DNA from 4 places in the Pseudomonas sp. Z003-0.4C(8344-21) genome. Region 3 is predicted to be linked to each of the others. Evidence: predicted binding sites of a transcription regulator. Region 3 holds the regulator's gene; each other region holds the start of a gene.
What was found. The regulator FliA, encoded in region 3, starts transcription of late flagellar genes. The targets are predictions, from matches to a motif close to CTAAAGTTTNNNNNNNNNNNGCCGNTAA.

Region 1 (5,928 bases), 2.8 Mb from region 3:
AAAACTGCAGGACCGCGGCTGGCTGAGCCCGGCCGGTTCGAAACTGGCGAAAAGCGCGCTCGGCGTCGGCCAGGGCAAAGGCAAGGTGATCCTGCAGACGTTCGACAAGAACAGCCTGCAATTGCTGGAAAAGGAAATGCCGCAAGTGCCGAAGATCCTGCTGTTGTGGGTCGGCGAAGGCAGCATCGAGCCGAAATCGAACGTGACCTTTGCCGCTTCCGGTGAAAAGGACAAGAACGTTTTCTACGGTAAACAGGAACCGAAGTCCGAAGCTGAATTCAAGCAGTGGGTCGACTTCGCCAATGCCCAGGGCGCTATCGGTACGGGTCCGTCGGCCAAGCTGACCCATGGCGGTGACCAGAGTTATTCGGATCTGGTGCAGCCGTGGATGAATCAGTACACCCATGATCAGGGCATGCTCGTGCACGTCTACACCGTCGATGAGCCGGTGGATTACGAGAAAGTCATGGCGGCCGGTGTCGATGGCATCTTTACCAACCGCGCCAGTGAACTGTTGAAATTTTATAAGCGCCCGGCGGCTGGCAGTGTTGATGAAGTTTTGAAGAAGAACGGTTTCTGATTCGTTATCGAGTCGCCTGCTTCGCGAGCAGGCTCGCTCACAAAGAGTAGTTTTATCGCGAGGCAGAGATTTAAGGGTGAATTAAGTTGCGCTGGTTAATCTGAACTCACTTACACAGATCAACCACTTCAACGCACAACCAAGGAATGAACCGATGAAAACTTTGACTGCCCTGTTTACCGCCGCTGCCCTGACCCTTACCGCTGGCCTGGCTCAGGCCGACGTACGCATCGACCAGATCCCGCAACTGGTGAAAGACGGCAAGATCAAGTCGCTGGAATCGATGAACGCCGAAGCGCTGAAACTGCATCCGGGTGCGACTATTACTGACACGGACCTGGATAACCACTTCAACGGTTATGAGTATGAAGTTGAACTCAAGACCGCTGACGGCAAAGAGTTCGATGTGGACTTTGATGCAACTACCGGCAAGGTGTTGAGCAACAAGCAAGATACTTGATAGAGCGCTGGTAAAGAGCCGCACGATCTAATGATCGTGCGGCTTTTTTGTGGCTGGGGTTGGCGTGAGTTGGGGTGACTGGGAAATCGATTCCCCCTCACCCCAGCCCTCTCCCCCAGGAGAGGGAGCCGATTTGCGGGCCGCTCAAACCTGAGTTCGACTCGATATCTTAGGTCGGCGTATGTCCAACACACACCGCGGTCAGTCCCCTCTCCCGTGGGAGAGGGCTAGGGTGAGGGGCAAGCCATCACGCCGAAAAAACTGACGTACCACGCCCCAAACCAATCAAGCACTCAACCGCGCCGTCACTTCATTCAACTGCCCCGACAAACCGTGCAGATTCTGGCTGGCACTCTCGGTGCGCTGCACATTATCCAGGTTGGTGCTGGCAATCGCGGTGATCTCGGTGAGGTTGCGCGAGATGTCTTCGGCCACCGAAGTCTGCTCCTCAGCCGCGGTAGCGATCTGCCGGTTCATGTCGCGAATCGCTTCCACCGCATGGGTGATGCGCTCGAGCATCGCGCCAGCCTGGGTCACTTGCTCGACGCTTTCATCGCTGCGTGCCTGGCCGTTGTCGATGGCATGCGCAGCGTCTACCGCGCCGGTCTGCACACTCTGGATGATCTGGTTGATCTCGATGATCGACTCCGCCGTGCGCTGCGCGAGGTTACGCACTTCGTCGGCGACTACGGCAAACCCACGCCCGGCCTCACCGGCGCGTGCCGCTTCGATGGCGGCGTTGAGCGCGAGCAGGTTGGTCTGTTCGGCGATGCCGCGAATCACTTCCAATACCTTGCCGATGCGCCCGCTATCGGCTTCAAGACGGCGGATCACGGTGGCGGTGTTGGCAATTTCGCCGCGCATCTGGGTGATCGAATGGATGGTGGTCTGCATGACCTTCTCGCCCTGTTGCGCCGACTGATCGGCATCGTCAGCAGCGCGTGCGGCATCAGCGGCGTGGCGCGCGACTTCCTGGGCGGTGGCGGACATTTCGTTCATCGCCGTGGCCACTTGATCGGTGCGGTTGAATTGCTCGTTGGTGCCGCCGGCCATGGTTGTGGCGATGGCGTTCAGCTCACCGCTGGCGCTGTCCAGATCGCTGGCACTGCGCTGCAAACGGGTGAAGGTGTCGGCGAGGAAATCGCGCAAGGTGTTCGCCGCAGTGGCGAGATTGCCCAGCTCGTCCTGCCGCTCGTTGGTCACACGCGCAGCGAGCTGGCCGCGACTCAATTGGCTCACATAGTCGATGAGTTTGCGGATCGGCTCGACCAGGTTGCGGTTGACCAGCCACAGGCTCAGCAGGCCGATCAACAGCCCCGACGCCAGCATCACCAGCAAGCCGATCCACACAGTGCGATCGGCGCCGGCACTGATCAGCGCCGACTGCTCGGTGCCCTGCTGGCGTAGTTCAGTTACCAGTTCGCTCATTTGATCGCTGGTCGCACGGTCGACACCTTTGACTGCCGCGTCGCCCGCCGCCGGATCACCGCCGGCAGCGACATACGCATCGCGGCCCTTCTGATAGGCCGCGCCGAGTTGGCGGTGTTCGTCACGCAGGCGTTCGATGCGGGATTTCAGGCTCGGCTCGATGCCGCTCTGGCTGGCCAGTTCACCGAGGATTTTCTGCACGTCGCGCTGACGCTCTTCGAACTGGCCCCAGTACTTGGCCAGATCCGCCGGCTGCTTGCCGCGCAGCAAGACGTTTTTCCATTCCTGCACCTGCACTTTGAATTGCAGGTTGGCTTCGTCGATCAGTTGCGAGGTGTGCAACGGCCCGGCGAGCAACTGGCTGTAACTCTGTACGCCATTGGACAGGAAATGGAAGCAGGCCAGCGCGATCAACAGCACCGCCAGCAGACTGCCACTCAACAGGGCGAGCATTTGCGCTCTCAGGGATTTTTGCAGCATCGAAGATACTCACGACAGGGGTGGAGCACGCCCGGAACGAGCGTGAAAAATGGCCGGACCTCCCTGTCGGCGAACCTCGGCTCAAAGCCGATGGCGCGCAACCTAACTCAGCTGAGATCGGCGTGCCAGAGCCCTTCTTGAGAAACTTCCGACAGCCGGTAAGGCATTGATTTGACGCCGTTTTACTGTCACATAACGGTCATGTGACATTGCGATGATGCCGCTCAGGTGAACCTGTAAAACCCGCATCAGCCGCCCTCCTCGCAGCGAGCCGCCATGAACCACAGCCTCGATATCAGCCATCGCGATCCAGACCTGTTCGGTTTGCTCTATGGCTTTCGTTTTCTGCCCGGCGAACGCGGGCGCGAAGTCGATTCAGCAACGGCTTTGCGCTGTTTGCAGGACGACAGCGACAGCGGCGAATTCCTCTGGCTGCACTTGAACCTGGCCCACGCAGCGTGCGAGCGCTGGATGAAAAGTCATCTGCAATTGCCGGAAGAATTTTTCGAAGCGCTGCATGAGGGCTCGCGTTCGACGCGCATCGAGCATGTCGACTCGGCATTGCTGGCGGTGGTCAACGATGTGGTGTTCAACCTCAGCAGCATGGTCTCCTCGGACGTATCGACGCTGTGGGTTTGTGTGCGCAGCAAACTGATCGTCAGCGCACGCCTGCAACCGTTGCACTCGGTGGACAAATTGCGCTCGTCGGTGAAGGCCGGCGAGCGCTTTCGGTCGCCGTCGGAATTGCTCGTGCATCTGCTGCGCGATCAGGGCGAGGTGCTGACGCAGATCGTGCGCAAAACCAGCCTGAGCGTCGATCAGATCGAGGACGAATTGCTCTCCTCGCGGTTGTCGACCAACCGTGCCGAACTCGGCGCCAACCGCCGCGTGCTGGTGCGCCTGCAACGCTTGCTGGCGCTGGAACCGGGTTCGCTGCTGCGCCTGCTCAACCGTCCGCCGCCGTGGTTGCAGAAGGAGGACGTGAAGGAGTTGCGCAAGTCTACCGAGGAGTTCGCGCTGATCATCAACGACCTCACCGCCCTCGGTGAACGAATCAAATTGCTTCAGGAAGAGATCGCCGCCAACCTCAACGAACAGAGCAACCGCACGCTGTTTACCCTGACCGTGGTGACGGTACTGGCGCTGCCGATCAACATCATCGCCGGTTTCTTCGGCATGAATGTCGGCGGCGTGCCGTTGTCGCAGGACCCGCACGGGTTCTGGGTACTGGTCGCGCTGGTGGCGACATTCACCGTGATCGCCGGGCGCTGGGCGTTTCGCAAGCGTGGGGATTATTGACCACATATGCCACCGTTCCCCTGTGGGAGCTGGCTTGCCAGCGATGGCGGACTGACATTCAACATGGATGTTGACTGACCTGACGCTATCGCTGGCAAGCCAGCTCCCACAGGGGACTTCGGCGTTATCAAGATCAATGGTCAGACTAATCAGGCAAACACTGATCTGCCGCAGTCTCTCTGTAACATTCTGCAACGATCATGGGCGACATTCCTTCCCTCGCTCAGGATTGTCCGCTCATGGCTACTCCCTCCCTGACCGCCAGCCCCGCCCCTGCCGCCAGCGGCCGGCCCGCGCTGGACAAGAAACCCGGCCCGTTCACCTACGTGATCTTTTTCGCCGTACTGGCCATGGGCATGCTGTTCACCGCCTACAGCCTGATGCACGACATGCACGAACTCGGCACGGTGGTCACCACCTGGACGCCGTTTCTGCTGCTCGGCGTAGCGCTGCTGATTGCGCTGGGCTTCGAGTTCGTCAACGGTTTCCACGATACGGCCAACGCGGTGGCGACGGTGATCTACACCCACTCGCTGCCGCCGAATGTGGCGGTGGTCTGGTCGGGCTTTTTCAACTTCCTCGGCGTGCTGCTTTCCAGCGGCGCGGTGGCGTTCGGCATCATCGCGCTGTTGCCGGTGGAGTTGATCCTGCAGGTCGGTTCGTCGGCTGGGTTTGCGATGATTTTCGCTTTGCTGATCGCCGCCATTCTGTGGAACCTCGGCACCTGGTGGCTGGGCTTGCCGGCGTCGTCTTCGCACACGCTGATCGGCTCGATCATCGGCGTCGGTGTGGCCAATGCGCTGATGCACGGCCGCGACGGCACCAGTGGTGTCGACTGGGCGCAGGCGACCAAGATCGGTTACGCCTTGCTGCTGTCGCCGCTGGTGGGTTTCGGTTGCGCCGCGCTGTTGCTGCTGGCGCTGCGCGCCTTCGTCAAGAATCGCTCGCTGTACAAGGCACCCGAGGGCAACACCCCGCCGCCGCTGTGGATTCGCGGTTTGCTGATCGCCACCTGTACCGGCGTGTCATTCGCCCATGGCTCCAACGACGGGCAGAAAGGCATGGGCCTGATCATGCTGATTCTGGTCGGCACCTTGCCGATGGCCTACGCCTTGAACCGCACCATGCCGGAAGAACAATCGCTGCAGTTCGCCGCGGTGGCGCAAGTCACCCAGCAGGCGCTGGTGAAAAGCTCACCGCTGCCGGCACCGGCCGATCCGCGACCGGTCCTTTCCGATTACGTGCGCAGCAAGGAAGCCACGCCGCAACTGATTCCGGCCCTCGCCGCGCTGACCGGACACATCGGTGAGCAAGTCAGAGGCTACGGTTCGCTGGCCAAAGTGCCTGCCGAAGCCATGGGCAACGTGCGTAACGACATGTACCTGGCCAGCGAAAGCATTCGCTTGATGGACAAGAACAAGGTCGGCAATTTCGACGCTGACACCAGCAGCAAATTGCAGCTGTTCAAACAGCAGATCGATAACGCGACCCGGTTCATTCCGCTGTGGGTGAAGATCGCCGTGGCCATTGCGCTGGGGCTTGGCACCATGGTCGGCTGGAAACGCATCGTGGTGACCGTCGGCGAGAAAATCGGCAAGACCCACCTGACTTATGCGCAAGGTGCCTCGGCGGAAACCGTGGCGATGCTGACCATCGGCGCGGCGGACATGTTTGGCTTGCC
Region 2 (5,928 bases), 1.5 Mb from region 3:
CTTCTTTAACGGGCTGCCCTTGGTCAGCGTTGTGAAGGAGAGAGCGAAAGCTGTGCCGCTTTTGAGATCATCTTTGATTTCAGAGGGTTACAGAAATGTCTGGCTGCGTTGTGCGGCATCTGTTTCATCTTTGAAACAGGCGGGTTGCCGATGAACCGGCGACTTTCTGAGCAACGCTCTGGAACGGGGCTTGGTACGGTGGTGTTTCAGCGCTGAAACAACTGGCATGACAAAGCTGTGAACCGTGTTGAGACTGGCCTTCTGCGTGAGGAAAGGTGTTTCAGCAATGGACACCTGGCCCGCGTTCGGGTCATTCAGCCAGCAAACGCGCAACGGCAGCGAAGGCCTGTGCCTGGCGCTCGGCCCAGTTGCCGGCAATGACTTGCAGCGGTTGGTGATGCTGCTCCAGCCACTGTCGAGTCGCCTGATAGAAGGCCTGTCGCTCGACGAGATCCGGTTGGCAGCGCTGACCATCGTCGGTCCAGTCGACCTGTTCCGGTGACAGCAACAGGTGCAGGTCGTAATGCCGCGTCAGCAGTTCCTGCTCCAGCCACGCCGGGCACGCGCCAAACAGCGTCTGGCTCCAGAGCATATTGCTCAGCAGGTGGGTGTCGAGAATCAGCAGCTCAGGCCGCTGCGCCCGCGCTTGATCCTCCCATTGCAACTGGCCGCGAGCGATTTCGGGGATGTCCGCCAGACAGGTGTCGCGGGGATTGAGTTCGATAAAGCGGCGCACGTATTCATCCACGCGCAAACCGCCAAAGCGCTGTTGCAGGCCCGCCGCCAGCCAGCTCTTGCCGCTGGATTCCGGGCCGGTCAACACCACCACTTTCATGTGCGCAGCGCCGGGTCGGCGCGCCATTCACGGAAGCCTTGCACGGCCAGCAAGGTAAACAGCCCGTACAACGCGGCGGTCAGGTAAAGGCCCTTGTAGATGAACAACCCGACGAAAATCACATCCAGCACAAACCACAGCGCCCAGCATTGCAGACGCTTTTGCGCCATCCACAACTGCGCGACCAGGCTGAAACCGGTGAGCGCCGCGTCGAGCCATGGTTGCGCAGCGTCGGTCCAGTGCGCCATCGCCGCGCCGAGCAGCAGACTGCCGAGCGCGCCGACGCCAAGGCCAAGGGCGACGGCGCGCGCATCCAGCCGCGTCACCGCACGCCCGTCGTGCATCGTCCCGGCGCGGGTCCATTGCCACCAGCCGTAGAGTTGCAGCGCGGCGTAGATCACCTGCAGCAACATGTCCGAATACAGCTTCACCTCAAAGAAGATCCAGCTGTATAGCAACACCATGACCAGCCCGATCGGCCAGCACCACGGATTCTGTTTGACCGTCAGCCAGACGGCGATCACACCGAGGGCGGCGGCAAACAGTTCGAGCCCGGACATTGAAGATCCTTGGGGGGAATGAAGAAAGGGGCGGATTTTACACAAAAACATGTAGGAGTGAGCCTGCTCGCGATAGCGGTGTGTCAGCGAAACTCACATTGTCTGACACACCGCTATCGCGAGCAGGCTCACTCCTACAAAGGAAGGTGACTAGACGCGAAACTGCCGCAGCAACCCGTTGAGCTGTTCGCTCAGTTGCCCAAGCCGCAAACTCGCCGCACTCGACTGCTCCGCCGCCAACGCCGTGCTGTGCGAAAGCCCCGCCGCCTGCGTCACGTTCTGATTGATGTCTTCAACCACATGCGCCTGCTGCAACGTCGCGCTGGCAATCGAGGCATTCAGGCCGTTGAGATTGCGCAGAGCCTGGCCGATCGCGTTGAGGCTGGCGCCGGCAAGCCCCGCCTGTTCGATGGTCAGTTGCGAGGCCTTGCTGCTGTCGCCGATCACCTTCACGGCGGCCTCGGAATGGTTCTGCAAGCGCTCGATCATCGACTGGATTTCTGCGGTGGACTTCTGCGTACGCTGCGCCAGCAAGCGCACTTCGTCAGCGACCACGGCAAACCCGCGACCTTGCTCGCCGGCGCGCGCGGCTTCGATGGCGGCGTTGAGCGCGAGCAGGTTAGTCTGCTCGGCAATCGAGCGGATCACTTCCAGCACGCTGCCAATCTGCGTGCTTTCGGCGGCCAGCGTGCGAATCACTTCCACCGCTTGATCGATGGTGCCGGACAGCCTGTCGATCTGTTGCAGGCTGCCGTCGATGTTGATCTGGCCCTGTTGCGCCTGCGCCTCGGCATCACGCATTTCGGCGGCGGCGTGCTCGGCGTTTTTCGCCACATCCTGCACGCCATAGGTCACTTCGTTGATTGCCGTGGCGACCAGTTCCATCTGCTGCGACTGCTGCTGGCTGCGTTGTTGCGCCTGCGAAGCGTCGTTGCCCAGCTCGCTGGAGGATTGGCCGAGGGCGCTGGCCGAGACCTGCAAGTCGCCGATCACCCGACGCAATTTGGCGGTAAACGCGTTGAAGTGGTGGGCCAGTTCGGTGACTTCGTCCTTGCCGTGGGTATCGAGGCTGCGGGTCAGGTCGCTTTCGCCGCTGGCGATATTGGCCATGGCGTTGACGGTTTCCTGCAGCGGCCGGACGATGCTGCGCGCGATCAGGATCACCAGCAGCGCCATGATCAGCGCGATGGCCAGGCCGATCACCGAGGCTTTCAGCATCTGCCCCTGGAATTCGGCCTGCACGTCATCGACATACACGCCGGAGCCGATCACCCAGCCCCACGGCTCGAACAGTTTGACGTAGGAGGTTTTCGCCACCGGGTCGGTGGCGCCGGGTTTCGGCCAGCGATAGTTGACCATGCCGGCGCCTTTGGCCTTGGCGATGGCGACCATCTCATTGAACACCGCAAAACCGTCAGGGTCGCGGATTGCCGAAAGGTTCTGGCCTTCAAGCTTGGGATTGGTCGGGTGCATGACCATCACGGGCGTGAGGTCGTTGATCCAGAAGTAATCGCTCTGGTCGTAGCGCAAGCCGCGAATCGCCGTCAGCGCCTGTTGCTGCGCGGCTTCCCTGGTCAAGGTGCCGGCGGTCTGCAGGCCATGGTAATAAGTCAGCAGGCCGCTGGCGGTCTGCACCACATGCTGGGTTTTCTGGGCCTTGGCGTGATAGAGGTCGTCATGGATCTGCTTGAGCATCAGCACGCCCAAGGTCAGCAACATCACCACCGCCACAATCAAGATGAGCCACAAGCGTCGGCTGATCGACACACTGCGCAAGCTGTTCATAACGCTGTCACTCCGGATTCTTGTTCTTGTAATGATCGACCGCCAGCATCCAACCACGATAACGCGGGTGGGCATACGCGACCCAAGTCGTATAACGCGGCAGCGCTATTAGGGCTTGTCTGTTAGGATTTCGGCCCCGCGCGTGAAAACCTGAATCCATTTTGAAATTTCACGGAATTTTTACCGTTTCGTGTGGATTCTGTGCGCGCGGAATCGGTACAGCCATAAACAGCTACGCTGATCGCAGTGAACGTAAAAAAATACTATCGGAGCATGCCGCTGCGCATCGCTCTTTGGGGGATTGATGGATCTTTGGACGGCCTTGCAGGCACTGATACTAGGAGTTGTAGAAGGGCTGACGGAGTTTTTGCCCATTTCCAGTACGGGACACCAGATCATCGTTGCCGACTTGCTCGATTTCGGCGGTGAGCGGGCCATGGCGTTCAACATTATTATTCAGCTCGGCGCGATTCTCGCGGTGGTCTGGGAGTTTCGCCGCAAGATTCTCGATGTGGTCATCGGTCTGCCGACCCAGCCAAGCGCACGGCGCTTCACCGCCAACCTGCTGATCGCCTTCCTGCCGGCGGTGGTGCTGGGCGTGATTTTTGCCGACCTGATCCACGAATATCTGTTCAACCCGATCACGGTCGCGGCCGCGCTGGTGGTGGGCGGGGTGATCATGTTGTGGGCGGAGAAGCGTCAGCACGAGGTGCACGCCGAAACGGTCGACGAGATCACCTGGAAGGACGCTCTGAAAGTCGGTTTCGCCCAGTGCCTGGCGATGATCCCCGGCACCTCGCGCTCCGGCTCGACGATCATTGGTGGCCTGTTGTTCGGCTTGTCGCGTAAAACCGCCACCGAGTTCTCGTTCTTCCTGGCGATGCCAACCATGGTCGGCGCGGCGGTGTACTCCGGTTACAAATATCGCGAGCTGTTTGTGCCGGCAGATTTTCCGGTGTTTGCCATCGGTTTTGTCACCGCGTTCATCTTCGCCATGATCGCCGTGCGCGGCCTGCTCAAGTTCATTGCCAGCCACAGTTACGCGGCCTTCGCCTGGTACCGGATCGTGTTCGGTCTGGTGATTCTGGCGACCTGGCAGTTCGGCTGGGTCGACTGGGCGGCGGCCAAGCCATGAATGACTCCCGCGCGCGCCGCGCCGAAGCTCGGCCTTCGGGCGGCGCGATTCAACATCTGAAATTCAAACTGCTGGTGCTGTTGTTGGTTTGCGCGCTGCCGCTGTTCGGTTCCGTGTCGATGTGGCTGCGCGGGATTTCTCTGGTGCCGCTGGCGGCGTACGGGATTGTCAGTGTGCTGGCGTTCTTCATGTACTGGGCCGACAAGCGCAAGGCCCGCGCCGATGCCTGGCGCACCCCGGAAAACATCCTCCACGCCGTGGAACTGGCCGGTGGCTGGCCGGGTGCATTGATCGCCCAGCAAGTGTTCCGGCACAAGACGCGCAAGGTGTCGTTTCAGGTTCTGTTCTGGGTGATTGTCGTACTGCATCAGGTATTCTGGATCGACCAGCTGTTCCTCGGCTCGAACCTGCTGACACTGTCTTAAGACCACCTCCGCCCCCTGTAGGCCTTCGCCTGCCCGCGATAGCGGTGTGTCAGCCGCTACATCTTAAACAGGTAAACCGCAATCGCGAGCAGGCGAAGGCCTACAGGGGACCGCGTTTATAGCAACAGACCGATTTGGGTCTTTTTCGGCAATTTGCCCACCACCAGCTGATGCGAGCGCTGCAACAGCCCCTGCAACTCCTCGGCGCCCAGCGGGTAGGGTGGGTGCATGATGATCCACTGCGCCCGCGCCAGATACGGCGCTGGATGAATGCCCGGGCGGTCGCAATGGCCGAGGAACAGATCCTTGTCGACCTTGAAGGCTAATGAGTCGCCGCGCAGTCCCTGCAAGGCAAACATCTTGTTGCCGGCAATCGAAAACACCCGAACGCCGCCCCACTTGTAATCTTCCCGAGCGCCCGGCAATGCCAGGCAGAACTCCGCCACTTGGGCTTCGTTCATTTTTCCCTTGCTCATAACGGTCGCTCCCCACAGGCATTGAACGATTCGACCAGATGATCGATCCACGCGCGCACCGCCGGCATCACCCCGCGCCGATGCGGATACACCGCTTGCAGCCAGCCGCCGGGCAATGACCACTCCGGCAGCATCTGCACCAGCGTGCCGTTGCGCAGTTCTTCTTCGCAATACATCATCGGCAGCAGGGTGAAACCCTGGCCGGCCAGCACGCAGGCTTTGCGCACAATAAAGTCATCGATGCCCAGGCGTGCTTCCATGTTCAGCTCGAAACTTTTGCCCTGGGCGTCGAGCAAGCGCACATGGACCAGTCGATCGGCCTCAAGCGCGCCGAGCACCGGCAGGTTCTTCAGGTCCTGCGGATGATTGACCGAGTGGCTCGCGACAAACGTCGGGCTGGCGACAACGACCATCTGCGCCTGACGCAGACGCCGGGTGACCAGCAACGGATCTTCATCTCCGTGTTCGCGCACACGCAGCGCCACATCGAAACCTTCGCCGACCAGGTCAACGCGGCGATTGAGCAGCACCACCTCCAGTTGCACCTGCGGAAATTTGCCGAGAAATTCGCTGATCACCCACGGCAGCATCTCCCGCGCCAGTCCGGTCGGGCAGGAGACCCGCAAGCGCCCGCGCGGCTCGCTGGACATGCTCGCCACGGCCTCATCCGCCATTTCCGCTTCCAGCAACATCGCCTGACAATGGCGCAAGT
Region 3 (5,928 bases):
AATCAGCTGCAGGGCAGCCGCCCGGCGCAAGCCAATCTGTATCGCCGTCTGCAGCGCATCGGCCTGTCCGGCCCGCTGTCGCGTGATCTGCTGTCGATGATCACCGATATCGAAGAGCCGCGTCAGGCCTGGCGCATGTTGCTCGCGCATCTGGCGCGGATGATTGCCGTACCGGAAGTCGAGCCGCTGGAAGAGGGCGGTGTGATTGCGATGGTCGGCCCGGCGGGCATGGGCAAGACCACCACGCTGGCCAAGCTGGCGGCGCGTTATGTGCTCAAGTACGGCGCGCAGAATGTGGCGCTGGTGAGCATGGACAGCTTCCGCATCGGTGCGCAGGAACAACTCAAGACCCTGGGGCGCATTCTCAATGTGCCGGTGACCCACGTCGATCCGGGCCAGTCGCTGGTGCAGGCGCTCGATCCGCTGCTGCGCAAGCGCGTGGTGCTGATCGATACCGCCGGCCTGCAGGCCAGCGATCCGGCGCTGCGCATGCAGCTGGAAAGTCTGGCCGGGCGGGGCATTCGCTCAAAAAATTATCTGGTCCTGGCAACCACCAGCCAGAAACAGGTTCTAACCGCCGCTTATCATAGTTACAAGCGTTGCGGGCTGGCCGGCTGCATTCTGACTAAACTGGATGAAACAGCCAGTCTTGGTGAAGTGTTGAGCCTGGCGATCAGTCATGAATTGCCGGTCGCGTACCTGACCGATGGCCCACGGATTCCGGATGATCTGCATCTGCCGCGCCGTCATCAACTGGTCAGCCGCGCCGTCAGCGTGCAAATGCAGGAAGAACCCAGCGAAGAAGCCATGGCTGACATGTTCGCTGATATCTATCACAGCCCGACCAAGCAGGTTGGCTGAGGTAATCATGAACAGTTTTTGTACCTACATCGATGGTCTGCCACGCATTGTTCCGATCCGGAACGCGCAGCCAGTAATGTGGCCTCCGTCTATGCAAGACAAGGTAAAGAAATAACATGGGCAGCATGCATCCCGTACAGGTGATCGCGGTGACCGGCGGCAAAGGTGGCGTCGGCAAGACTAACGTGTCAGTGAACTTGTCGCTGGCGCTGGCAGAGCTTGGCCGTCGGGTCATGCTGCTGGACGCCGACCTCGGTCTGGCGAACGTCGACGTTCTGCTGGGGCTGACCCCCAAACGCACGCTGGCCGACGTGATCGAAGGCCGCTGTGAACTGCGCGACGTGCTGTTGCAGGGCCCGGGCGGGATTCGCATCGTGCCGGCGGCGTCCGGCACGCAGAGCATGGTCCACCTGAGCCCGGCGCAGCACGCCGGCCTGATTCAGGCGTTCAGCGACATCGGCGACAATCTCGACGTGCTGGTGATCGACACCGCTGCGGGCATTGGTGACTCGGTGGTCAGTTTCGTCCGCGCCGCGCAGGAAGTGTTGCTGGTGGTGTGTGACGAGCCGACCTCGATCACCGACGCCTACGCACTGATCAAATTGCTCAACCGCGATTACGGCATGAACCGCTTCCGCGTCCTCGCCAACATGGCGCAGAGCCCGCAGGAAGGGCGCAACCTGTTCGCCAAGTTGACCAAGGTCACGGACCGTTTCCTTGACGTCGCCCTACAATACGTAGGCGCCGTCCCGTATGACGAAAGCGTGCGCAAGGCCGTGCAGAAACAACGCGCCGTCTACGAAGCCTTTCCACGCTCCAAGTGCGCCCTGGCCTTCAAGGCCATCGCGCAGAAGGTCGACACGTGGCCGTTGCCGGCCAACCCGCGCGGCCACCTGGAGTTTTTCGTCGAGCGTCTCGTGCAGCAAACCGCAGGGCCTGTGATATGACCGCCAGTGGCATGAATCTTTACAAGAAGTCGGCGCGTGACGCGCAGTACGAGTTGATCGAGCGTTACGCGCCACTGGTCAAGCGCATTGCCTATCACTTGCTGGCACGTTTGCCGGCCAGTGTGCAGGTCGAAGACCTGATCCAGGCCGGTATGATCGGCCTGCTCGAAGTGTCGACCAAATACGACGCCAGCAAGGGCGCCAGTTTCGAAACGTACGCGGGCATTCGAATCCGCGGCGCGATGCTCGATGAAGTGCGCAAAGGGGATTGGGCGCCACGCTCGGTCCACCGCAATACCCGGATGGTCAGCGACGCAATTCGCTCGATTGAAGCTAAAACCGGCCGTGACGCTAAAGATCACGAGGTTGCGGCCGAACTCCAATTGAGTCTCGACGATTATTACGGGATTCTGAATGACACTTTGGGCAGCCGCCTGTTCAGTTTCGACGACCTCTTGCAGGACGGCGAACACGAAGGGCTGCACGAGGATGGCGCCAGTGCTCATATGGAGCCGTCACGCGATCTGGAAGATGAACGCTTCCAGACGGCGCTGGCGGACGCGATTGCCAATTTGCCGGAGCGTGAGCGACTGGTGTTGGCGCTGTACTATGACGAAGAGCTGAACCTCAAGGAGATCGGTGAAGTCCTTGGCGTCAGTGAATCGCGGGTCAGCCAGTTACACAGCCAGTGCGCGGCCCGTTTGCGGGGGCGTTTGGGGGAGTGGCGAGCGCGCTGAAGGCAGTGTGGGGACACTGCGAAACGAGGCTGGTGCGGTGATGAGCGGCGCCGGTCTCGATCCGTTGTGCTCCAGACAAACTTTAAGTGCTGCGCCGATTGATTGAAGTGGCGCGTCCAGGTGCTGGGCGCGTTTAAGACTGCTTGGAGGTCGAATTGAACAAAGACATGAAAATCCTCATCGTTGATGACTTCTCAACGATGCGGCGGATCATCAAGAACCTGCTGCGCGATCTTGGGTTCACCAACACCGTCGAGGCCGACGATGGCACCACTGCCATTCCGGTGCTCAACAGCGGCAGCATCGACTTTCTGGTAACGGACTGGAACATGCCGGGCATGACCGGTATCGACCTGCTGCGCCACGTGCGCGCCGATGAAAAACTCAAGCACCTGCCAGTGTTGATGGTGACCGCTGAAGCCAAGCGTGAGCAGATCATCGAAGCCGCTCAGGCCGGTGTGAACGGCTACGTGGTCAAACCTTTCACGGCTCAGGCGTTGAAAGACAAAATCGAGAAGATTTTCGAACGCATCGGCTGAGAACGCGCGGGGGAGCTATGGAGCATAACGAATCTTCACAGGGCGATTTTGAATCGACCCTGAAAAAACACGCGGTCGAACTGGTCGAGAGCCTTGAAAAAGGCAGGTTCGGCGACGCGGTGCAACTGATCCATGAGCTCAATCAGACCCGTGACCGTGGCCTGTATCAGGAAGTGGGCAAGCTCACGCGTGAACTGCACAGTGCGATCGTCAATTTCCAGATCGATCCGCACATGCCGCAGGCCGAGGAAGTGTCGCAAATCACCGACGCCACCGAACGCCTGGGCTATGTGGTCAAGCTGACGGAAGCCGCGGCCAACCGCACCATGGATCTGGTGGAAAGCGCCACGCCAGTGGTCAACAGTCTGGCCGATGAAGCCCAGACGTTGAGCGCCGATTGGGGTCGCTTCATGCGTCGCGAGGTCGGGGCTGAAGAGTTCCGCGAGCTGGCGCGCCGGGTCGACGGTTTTCTGTCACGCAGCAGCACGGACAACCGTGCGGTGTCGAGCAATCTCAACGACATCCTGCTGGCCCAGGATTACCAGGACCTCACCGGTCAGGTGATCAAGCGCGTGACCCAACTGGTCACCGAAGTCGAAAGCAATCTGCTCAAACTCGTCCTCATGGCCAGTCAGGTCGACCGCTTTGCGGGCATCGAACATGACCGTGCCGCGATGCTTGCCGAAAAAGATCCACAAAAACATCTCTCGCAGGGTGAAGGTCCGCAGATTCATGCCGATAAACGAGAAGACGTTGTGTCCGGTCAGGACGATGTGGACGATTTGTTATCCAGCCTTGGATTCTAGATTTTCGGAATTTCGGGTTTTTTGGGTTTTTAGACCTGTAGGAGCACCCCATTAATGAGCTTCGGCGCCGATGAAGAGATCCTTCAGGATTTCCTGGTTGAGGCCGGCGAGATTCTTGAGCAACTGTCCGAACAACTGGTCGAGCTGGAAAGCCGCCCGGATGACGCAGACCTGCTCAACGCAATTTTTCGCGGTTTCCACACTGTAAAAGGGGGCGCCGGCTTCCTTCAGCTCAATGAGCTGGTGGAGTGCTGTCACATCGCCGAAAACGTGTTCGACATCCTCCGTAAGGGTGAGCGTCGCGTTGATGCAGAACTGATGGACGTCGTGCTCGAAGCACTGGACGCGGTGAACAGCATGTTCAGCGAAGTCCGCGAGCGTGCACCGATCACCGCCGCCACGCCAGAACTGCTGGCCGCGCTGGCGCGTCTGGCCGAGCCGCAAAGCGCCGACGAAGCCCCAGCTTCGCCAGTGGCTGAGATGATCGAGGAACTGGTCGTCGAAGGCGACGCATCCGGCGACATCACCGATAACGAATTCGAGCAGTTGCTGGACTCGCTGAACGCCGTCAAGGCCGAAGCCGAAGCCCCGGCCGCTGCGGCCCCTGCGCCGGCCGCCGATGTGCCGGCCAGCGATGAAATCACCGACGCCGAGTTCGAGTCGTTGCTCGATCAGTTGCACGGCAAAGGTCAGTTTGCGGCTGACGCAGTCGCACCGACCGCCGCGGCTCCTGCCGCACCGGCCAAAGGCGACAGCTCCGACATCACCGACGACGAATTCGAAGCTCTGCTTGATCAGCTGCACGGCAAGGGCAACTTCGCCGTCGATGCGCTGGAATCGGCGATCGCTTCGGCCCCGGCTGCACCTGCTGCACCGGCCGCCGCCGCAGCCGGCAGCGACCTGATCAGCGACCACGAATTCGAATCGCTGCTCGACGAATTGCACGGCAAAGGCAAGTTTGACGCCAGCGCCGCGACGGCTGGCTCCGCATCAAGCGTTGCCACGCCGGCCGCCAAGGCTCCGGCTGCTGCCGTTGCTGCGCCAAAAGCTGCGCCGAAGCCTGAACCCAAAGCCGAAGCGCCAAAACCGGCCGCTGCTGCACCGGCTCCGGCCCGTGCGCCTGCCTCGCCACCGCCTGAAAAACCGGCCAGCGAAGCCGAGACCACCGTGCGCGTCGACACTGCGCGTCTCGACGAAATCATGAACATGGTCGGCGAGCTGGTGCTGGTGCGTAACCGTCTGGTGCGCCTGGGCCTCAACAGCGGCGACGAAGCCATGTCCAAGGCCGTGTCGAACCTCGACGTGGTCACCGCTGACCTGCAGACCGCCGTGATGAAAACGCGGATGCAGCCGATCAAGAAGGTCTTCGGGCGCTTCCCGCGTCTGGTCCGCGACCTCGCGCGTCAGCTCAAGAAAGAGATCAACCTGGAACTGGTGGGTGAAGAAACCGACCTCGACAAAAACCTTGTCGAGGCCCTGGCCGACCCGCTGGTCCACTTGGTGCGCAACGCTGTCGACCACGGCATCGAGTCGCCGGAAGAACGCGAAGCCTCGGGCAAGGCCCGTGGCGGTCGTGTGGTGCTGGCGGCCGAGCAGGAAGGCGACCATATCCTGCTGTCGATTTCCGATGACGGCAAAGGCATGGACCCGAACGTGCTGCGTGCGATCGCGGTAAAACGCGGCGTGATGGACAAGGACGCGGCCGATCGCCTGAGCGATACCGAGTGCTACAACCTGATTTTCGCTCCGGGGTTCTCGACCAAGACCGAGATTTCCGACGTGTCCGGCCGCGGTGTCGGCATGGACGTGGTGAAGACCAAGATTTCCCAGCTCAACGGTTCGATCAATATCTACTCGACCAAGGGCCAGGGCTCGAAGATCGTCATCAAGGTGCCATTGACCCTGGCGATCATGCCGACGCTGATGGTCATGCTCGGCAACCAGGCGTTCGCGTTCCCGTTGGTCAACGTCAACGAGATCTTCCACCTCGACCTGTCGACCACCAACGTCGTCGACGGTCAGGAAGTGGTAATCGTGC
Region 4 (5,928 bases), 2.0 Mb from region 3:
GACATTCGCATTGTCTGATACACCGCTATCGCGAGCAGGCGAAGGCCTACAGGGGACCTCATTCGGCTTGAGGGATGTTGAAGCCCTGAGATTGCGGCTCGCGCCGAATCATCCGCTGCATCTTCCACTCAAACGCCAGCGTCAGGCTCACCGCCGCGCACGCCAACCCGAGTGCCAGCCCCCACCAGACCCCGGTCGGCCCCCCGTTCAGGTGGAACGCCATCCACCACGCCGCCGGCGCGCCGATCAGCCAGTAGCAAGCAAGCCCGACCAGAAACGTAGTCTTGGCGTCCTTGAGCCCGCGAATACAGCCCATCGCGATCGTCTGCGTGCCATCGAACAGCTCGAACCAGGCCGCCACGGCCAGCAGGCTGACCGCGAGGCGGATCACCTCGGCAAACGCCGGGTCGTCATGGTCAAGGAACAACCCGACCAGTTCGTTCGGCAATAGCCAGAACACCAAGGCAAAACCGAGCATCACCACTGCACCGAAGACGATGCCGACGCGACCGGACATGCGCGCGTCAATCAGTTGCCCGGCGCCGTAATGCTGGCCGACGCGCATGGTGATCGCATAGGACATTCCGGCCGGCACCATGAACGCCACCGAAACGATCTGCAACGCGATCTGGTGCGCGCCCATTTGCGTACTGCCCATGGTGCCCATGCACAGCGCGGCGAAGGCAAACAAACCGACTTCCACCGCATAGGTGCCGCCGATTGGCAGGCCGAGGCGCCACAGTTCTTTCAGGTATTGCCGGTTGGGCCGCGCCAGCCCGGCACGCAAGGGATAAGCGTCGTACGCCGGATGCCGACGGATATGCCAGGCCAGCACCAGTGCCATGCAGTTGGCAACAATCGCCGTGACCAGGCCAATACCGGTCAGTCCGAGCTGCGGCAGGCCGAACATGCCGGTGATCAAGGCGTAATTGAGCAAGAAGTTGGCCACGGTGCCGGCGAGGCTGATGACCATCACCGGCGTCGCTCGACCAATCGCACTGGTGAAACCACGCAACGCCATGAAGCTCAGGTAGCCGGGCAGGGCGAAGGGCAGGGCGATCAGAAATTGCCCGGCGGCATTGACGTTGGTTTCGGTCTGGCCGAACAGCAACAATACCGGTTTGAGGTTCCACAACAACAGGCCGGCCCCCAGCGCCATCAGCCACGCCAGCCACAAACCGGCCTGGGTCAGGCGCGCCGCACCGATGATATCGCCGGCACCCTGCCGAATCGCCACCAGCGTGCCGACGGCGGCGATCACGCCGATGCAGAAAATCGACACGAACGAATAGCTCGCCGCGCCCAGGCCTCCGCCCGCCAAGGCCTCGGGACTCAGGCGCGCCATCATTAGCGTGTCAGTCAGCACCATGAGCATGTGCGCCAACTGGGAAGCGATCAGCGGCCCGGCCAGCCGCAAAATGGCCCAGAGTTCGCTACGCACAGGATGCTGCATGTCATCACCACTCGATTCAGAGGGAACAGGAGAGCATCGATTCTCGGCGTGTGGGCGTAATTGCACAAAGGGATAAAAAGGATGGGTGGCATGATTAAAACTCATCCAGCGCCGATTCTGCTAAGTTGGCCGCATCCCGCCACTGGAGCCTTGCACATGTCCCGTCGCCTTCCACCGTTGTATGCCCTGCGCGCATTCGAAGCGGCGGCGCGGCATAGCTCGTTCACCCGCGCTGCTGAAGAGTTGTCGATTACCCAGAGTGCAGTGAGTCGACATATCCGCACCCTCGAAGAACACTTTGCCTGCCGGTTGTTTCAGCGCAGCGGGCGCAATTTGCAACTGACCGAAGCCGCGCGGCTTTTATTGCCGGGCATTCGCGAAGGTTTCACTGCGCTGGAGCGCGCCTGCAACACTTTGCGCGCCGAAGACGACATCCTGCGCATGAAGGCGCCGTCGACCCTGACCATGCGCTGGCTGTTGGCGCGCCTGAGTCGCTTTCGCCATTTGCAGCCGGGCAACGAAGTACAACTGACCAGCGCGTGGATGGACATCGATTCGGTGGATTTCAATGATGAACCGTTCGATTGCGCCGTGCTGCTGAGCGACGGCCATTTTCCGCCGGACTGGGAAGCCAGCCTGTTGTTTGCCGAGGAGCTGATTCCTGTCGGTGCGCCTAATCTGCTCAACGACCAACCGTGGGATGTGGAGCGGCTGGCCACCACCGAATTGCTTCATCCGACCCCGGACCGTCGCGACTGGCGCAGTTGGCTGGAATGCATGGGATTGTCGGATCAGGTTTCACTCAAGGGCGGGCAAGTGTTCGATACCCTCGAACTGGGGATGATCGCTGCGGCGCGCGGCTACGGCGTGTCGATGGGCGATCTGTTGATGGTGGCTGAAGATGTCGCCCAAGGACGTCTGAGCCTGCCGTGGCCGACGGCGGTCGCCAGTGGCCTGAACTATTACCTGGTGTGGCCGAAAACCCGTCCCGGAGGTGAACGTTTGCGCCGCCTCAGTGACTTCCTCCAGGGCGAAGTTCGCGCCATGGAACTGCCAGCGGTGGCGCGCTTGAGCTGAAACGTTGGAGCGGCGACAATGCAGGCCTTAAGCCATACCCACGTTGCGCGCTCAAGTATTCGGATTCACCGCCGACTATGAGCAAGTGGAACCGTCGTGCCGGTTCCAGGCTGCACCCCCATTATTAGAATATTTTCCCGGGCATTTACCGCGATCAAGGAGGATTCGGTGGCTCGGCCAGGAGCTGTTCATGTCTCAACCTCGTGCTCGGATCGCCTCGCAGCTGGGCCTCGCCCTCGCCGTGATACTGGCGATTGTCATCAGCGGCAGTACGGTGTTCGCCCTGCGTTCGCTGGACTCTGCCAACCTCGCCACCCGTGAAGAGCATCTGGCCAGTGAGGCGCGGCTGCTGGCCGACCAACTGAGCACGTTCCACGGCACCTTGCGTGAAAGCACCCTGCGCCTGAGCGGCTTGTTCGAAAAGCGCTTCGGCAGCGGCCTGAGCGTGCACCCTGACCAGCCCGTGACCGTGGCCGGCGTGCAGACCCCAGGCCTGCATCTGGGCAACGAAGTGCTGAACAACAACTTCAAGGAAGTCGACGAGTTCAAGCAGATGACCGCCGGTGTGGCTACGGTGTTCGTGCGCAGCGGCGAAGACTTCATTCGCGTCAGCACCAACGTCAGCAAGCAGGACGGCACCCGCGCCATCGGCACCGTGCTCGATCATGCCAACCCGGCGTACGCGAAGTTGATGGCGGGGCAGAGTTACGTCGGCCGCTCGCTGCTGTTCGAGCGCTATTACATGTCGCAGTACACGCCGGTGCGTGACGGCAGCGGCAAGATCATTGCCGTGTTGTATGTCGGCTTCGATTACACCGACGCGCAGAACGCCCAGTTCGCCAACCTCAAGCGCTTCCGCATCGGCCAGACCGGCTCGCTGGCCCTGCTCGACGAGCAGAATAAATGGCTGGTGCCGATCGCCGGTGTCCAGTCGCTGGACCAAGCGGTGCCAGCCATCAACGCACTGGTGAAAACTCCGGGTAAAGGCGAGTTCTGGAGCGACAACGGCGAAGATTTCTACAGCATTGCCGTGCCGTTCGAAGGTGGCCCGTGGTCGGTGGTGGCGAGCATGCCGAAAGCCGAGATTCGCGCGGTGACCTGGAGCGTCGGCACGCAACTGGCAATTGGCAGTCTGCTGGCGATGTTGCTGGCGGTCGGTTCGGTAGTCTGGCTGCTGCGCAGCAAACTGGCGCCGTTGAGCGATCTGGTTCGGCAGGCCGAAGCGTTGGGCGCGGGTGATCTGAGCGTACGTCTGAACGTGTCGAGCAACGATGAAATCGGTCAGTTGTCCCGTGCGTTCAACCAGATGAGCCAGGCCTTGTCGACCATGGTCGAGCACATCCGTCGCTCCTCGGAAGAGGTCAACAGCCGGGCGCAGGCGTTGTCCGGGCTGTCCGGCGGTGCCTATGACGGCATGGAGCAGCAGTCCGGCGAGATCACCAGCATGGCCGGCGCGGTGGAAGAGTTCAGCGCGACCTCGCTGAACATCGCCGACAACATGAGCGCCACCCAGCGTCTGGCCCAGGAAAATGCTCAGCAGACGCAGATCGGCCGCAGCTCGATGGAAGAAGCCTCGTCGTCGCTTGAGCAAATCGCCGGCGCCCTCCACAGCACCGCCACCGTAATCAACACCCTCGGTCAGCGTTCCCAGGAAATCGGCGGCATCGTTGGCGTGATCACCTCGATTGCCGAGCAGACCAACCTGTTGGCACTCAACGCGGCGATCGAAGCGGCGCGTGCCGGTGAGCAGGGTCGCGGCTTTGCCGTGGTCGCCGACGAAGTGCGCAGCCTGGCCTCGCGTACCCGTCAGGCCACCGATGAAATTTCCAGCATGATTCACAGCATCCAGCAGGAAACCGGCAACGCGATCAGCACCATGGAGCAGGGCAATGTGCTGATGCAGGAAGGCCTGTCGCGCAACGCCAATGTCGCCTCGGCGCTGGCGCGGATCGATGAGCAGAGCCGTTCGGCGGGCCAGCAGTTTGCCGCGATCACCACCGCGACACAGGAGCAGAGCAGCACGGCGACATTGCTGAGCAGCAACTTGCAGAGCATTGCGCTGGCTAACAGTGAACAGCGTGAGGTTGTTTCCAACCTCGCGGTGACCGCCAAAGAGCTGGAGAAGCTGGCGGCGGATTTGCGTTCCGAGGTTGATCGCTTTCGTTGATGCGCCTCTGAAATAGCTATCGCGAGCAGGCTCGCTCCCACAGTTTTCGGGGTAGAACACACATTGTGTGAACACCCGAAAACCCTGTGGGAGCGAGCTTGCTCGCGAATGCAGCGCCGCCGATTCATGGCAAACCACTGCTGATGTCTTCCCTCTCTACTTGCTGAATCGTTTCCGCAGCGCTATAAAAATGGCACAACTCCAATAAAGGCTGCTGCCATGACCCCGCTCAAACTCGCCCTCGCACTCGGCGCACTCTCTGCTGCTTCCCACGCCATGGCCTGGGATTACGTCCTTCTCGACACCAACAAACCCGCGCAAAACTGGACCATCACCAGCGCGCAACTGGGCGTGAAAACCGACAAACCCTTTTCCGTCGGCCTGCGCACCCTGCACGGCGGCCGGCAGGAAGGCGTGAGCATCGTCGACATCGATAACGGCACAATGAAACTCTCCGTAGTGCCGACCCGTGGCATGAACGTCTTGCAGGCGTCCGTCGGCGACGTGCGGATGGGCTGGGATTCGCCGGTCAAGGAGGTGGTCAACCCGGCCTTCATCGAACTCAACGGACGCGGTGGCCTCGGCTGGCTGGAAGGCTTCAACGAACTGGTGACCCGCTGTGGTTATGAGTGGGTCGGCCATCCGGGCATGGACAATGGTGAGCTGCTGACTTTGCACGGCCGCGCCGCCAATATCCCGGCCAGTACCGTCACCCTGCACATCGACGAAAAACCGCCGTATGCCATCAGCTTGCGTGGCGAGCTGAAAGAGCAGGCGTTCAAGAAAGTCGATTTCTCCGTGGCCACCGAACTGGTCACGGTTCCAGGCAGCGCCGCCTTCAGCCTCAACGATACGCTGACCAACAACGGCGATTATCCGAAGGAATATCAGGCGCTGTATCACAGCAACTTCAGCACGCCGTTTCTTGAGCAAGGCGCCCGCTTTGCCGCGCCGGTCAAACAGGTCTCGCCATTCAACGACAAGGCCAAGGGTGATCTGGCCGACTGGCAGACCTATCGCGGGCCGACCAAGGACTACGACGAAACTGTCTACAACGTCGTGCCCTATGCCGATGCCAAGGGGCAAACGCTGACCGTGCTGCATAACAAGGCCGGTAGCCTTGGCGTCTCGGTCGGCTTCAATACCTCGCAGCTGCCGGTGTTTTCCCTGTGGAAAAATACCGATACCCAAGGGCAGGGCTATGTCACCGGCCTGGAACCGGGGACGAGTT

Region 1: the regulator FliA is predicted to act here: its motif matches at 3,063-3,090, upstream of BLU24_RS08320 (methyl-accepting chemotaxis protein).
Region 2: the regulator FliA is predicted to act here: its motif matches at 3,308-3,335, upstream of BLU24_RS14560 (methyl-accepting chemotaxis protein).
Region 4: the regulator FliA is predicted to act here: its motif matches at 2,581-2,608, upstream of BLU24_RS02170 (methyl-accepting chemotaxis protein).

What each region holds. Positions count from the first base shown of each region.
Region 1 is NZ_LT629756.1:1,796,859-1,802,786, reverse strand. Features, by position in the region: gene BLU24_RS08330 (glycerophosphodiester phosphodiesterase) at 1-580, shown strand, start outside; gene BLU24_RS08325 (PepSY domain-containing protein) at 735-1,040, shown strand; gene BLU24_RS08320 (methyl-accepting chemotaxis protein) at 1,326-2,948, opposite strand; gene BLU24_RS08315 (transporter) at 3,225-4,247, shown strand; gene BLU24_RS08310 (inorganic phosphate transporter) at 4,487-5,928, shown strand, end outside.
Region 2 is NZ_LT629756.1:3,177,684-3,183,611, forward strand. Features, by position in the region: gene BLU24_RS14550 (AAA family ATPase) at 311-835, opposite strand; gene pnuC (nicotinamide riboside transporter PnuC) at 832-1,395, opposite strand; gene BLU24_RS14560 (methyl-accepting chemotaxis protein) at 1,546-3,180, opposite strand; gene BLU24_RS14565 (undecaprenyl-diphosphate phosphatase) at 3,485-4,315, shown strand; gene BLU24_RS14570 (DUF1294 domain-containing protein) at 4,312-4,740, shown strand; gene BLU24_RS14575 (MmcQ/YjbR family DNA-binding protein) at 4,857-5,216, opposite strand; gene BLU24_RS14580 (LysR substrate-binding domain-containing protein) at 5,213-5,928, opposite strand, start outside.
Region 3 is NZ_LT629756.1:4,633,093-4,639,020, reverse strand. Features, by position in the region: gene flhF (flagellar biosynthesis protein FlhF) at 1-861, shown strand, start outside; gene fleN (flagellar synthesis regulator FleN) at 978-1,808, shown strand; gene fliA (RNA polymerase sigma factor FliA) at 1,805-2,545, shown strand; gene BLU24_RS20910 (chemotaxis response regulator CheY) at 2,713-3,084, shown strand; gene BLU24_RS20905 (protein phosphatase CheZ) at 3,102-3,890, shown strand; gene BLU24_RS20900 (chemotaxis protein CheA) at 3,945-5,928, shown strand, end outside.
Region 4 is NZ_LT629756.1:479,746-485,673, forward strand. Features, by position in the region: gene BLU24_RS02160 (NorM family multidrug efflux MATE transporter) at 59-1,453, opposite strand; gene BLU24_RS02165 (LysR substrate-binding domain-containing protein) at 1,610-2,530, shown strand; gene BLU24_RS02170 (methyl-accepting chemotaxis protein) at 2,721-4,697, shown strand; gene BLU24_RS02175 (aldose 1-epimerase family protein) at 4,917-5,928, shown strand, end outside.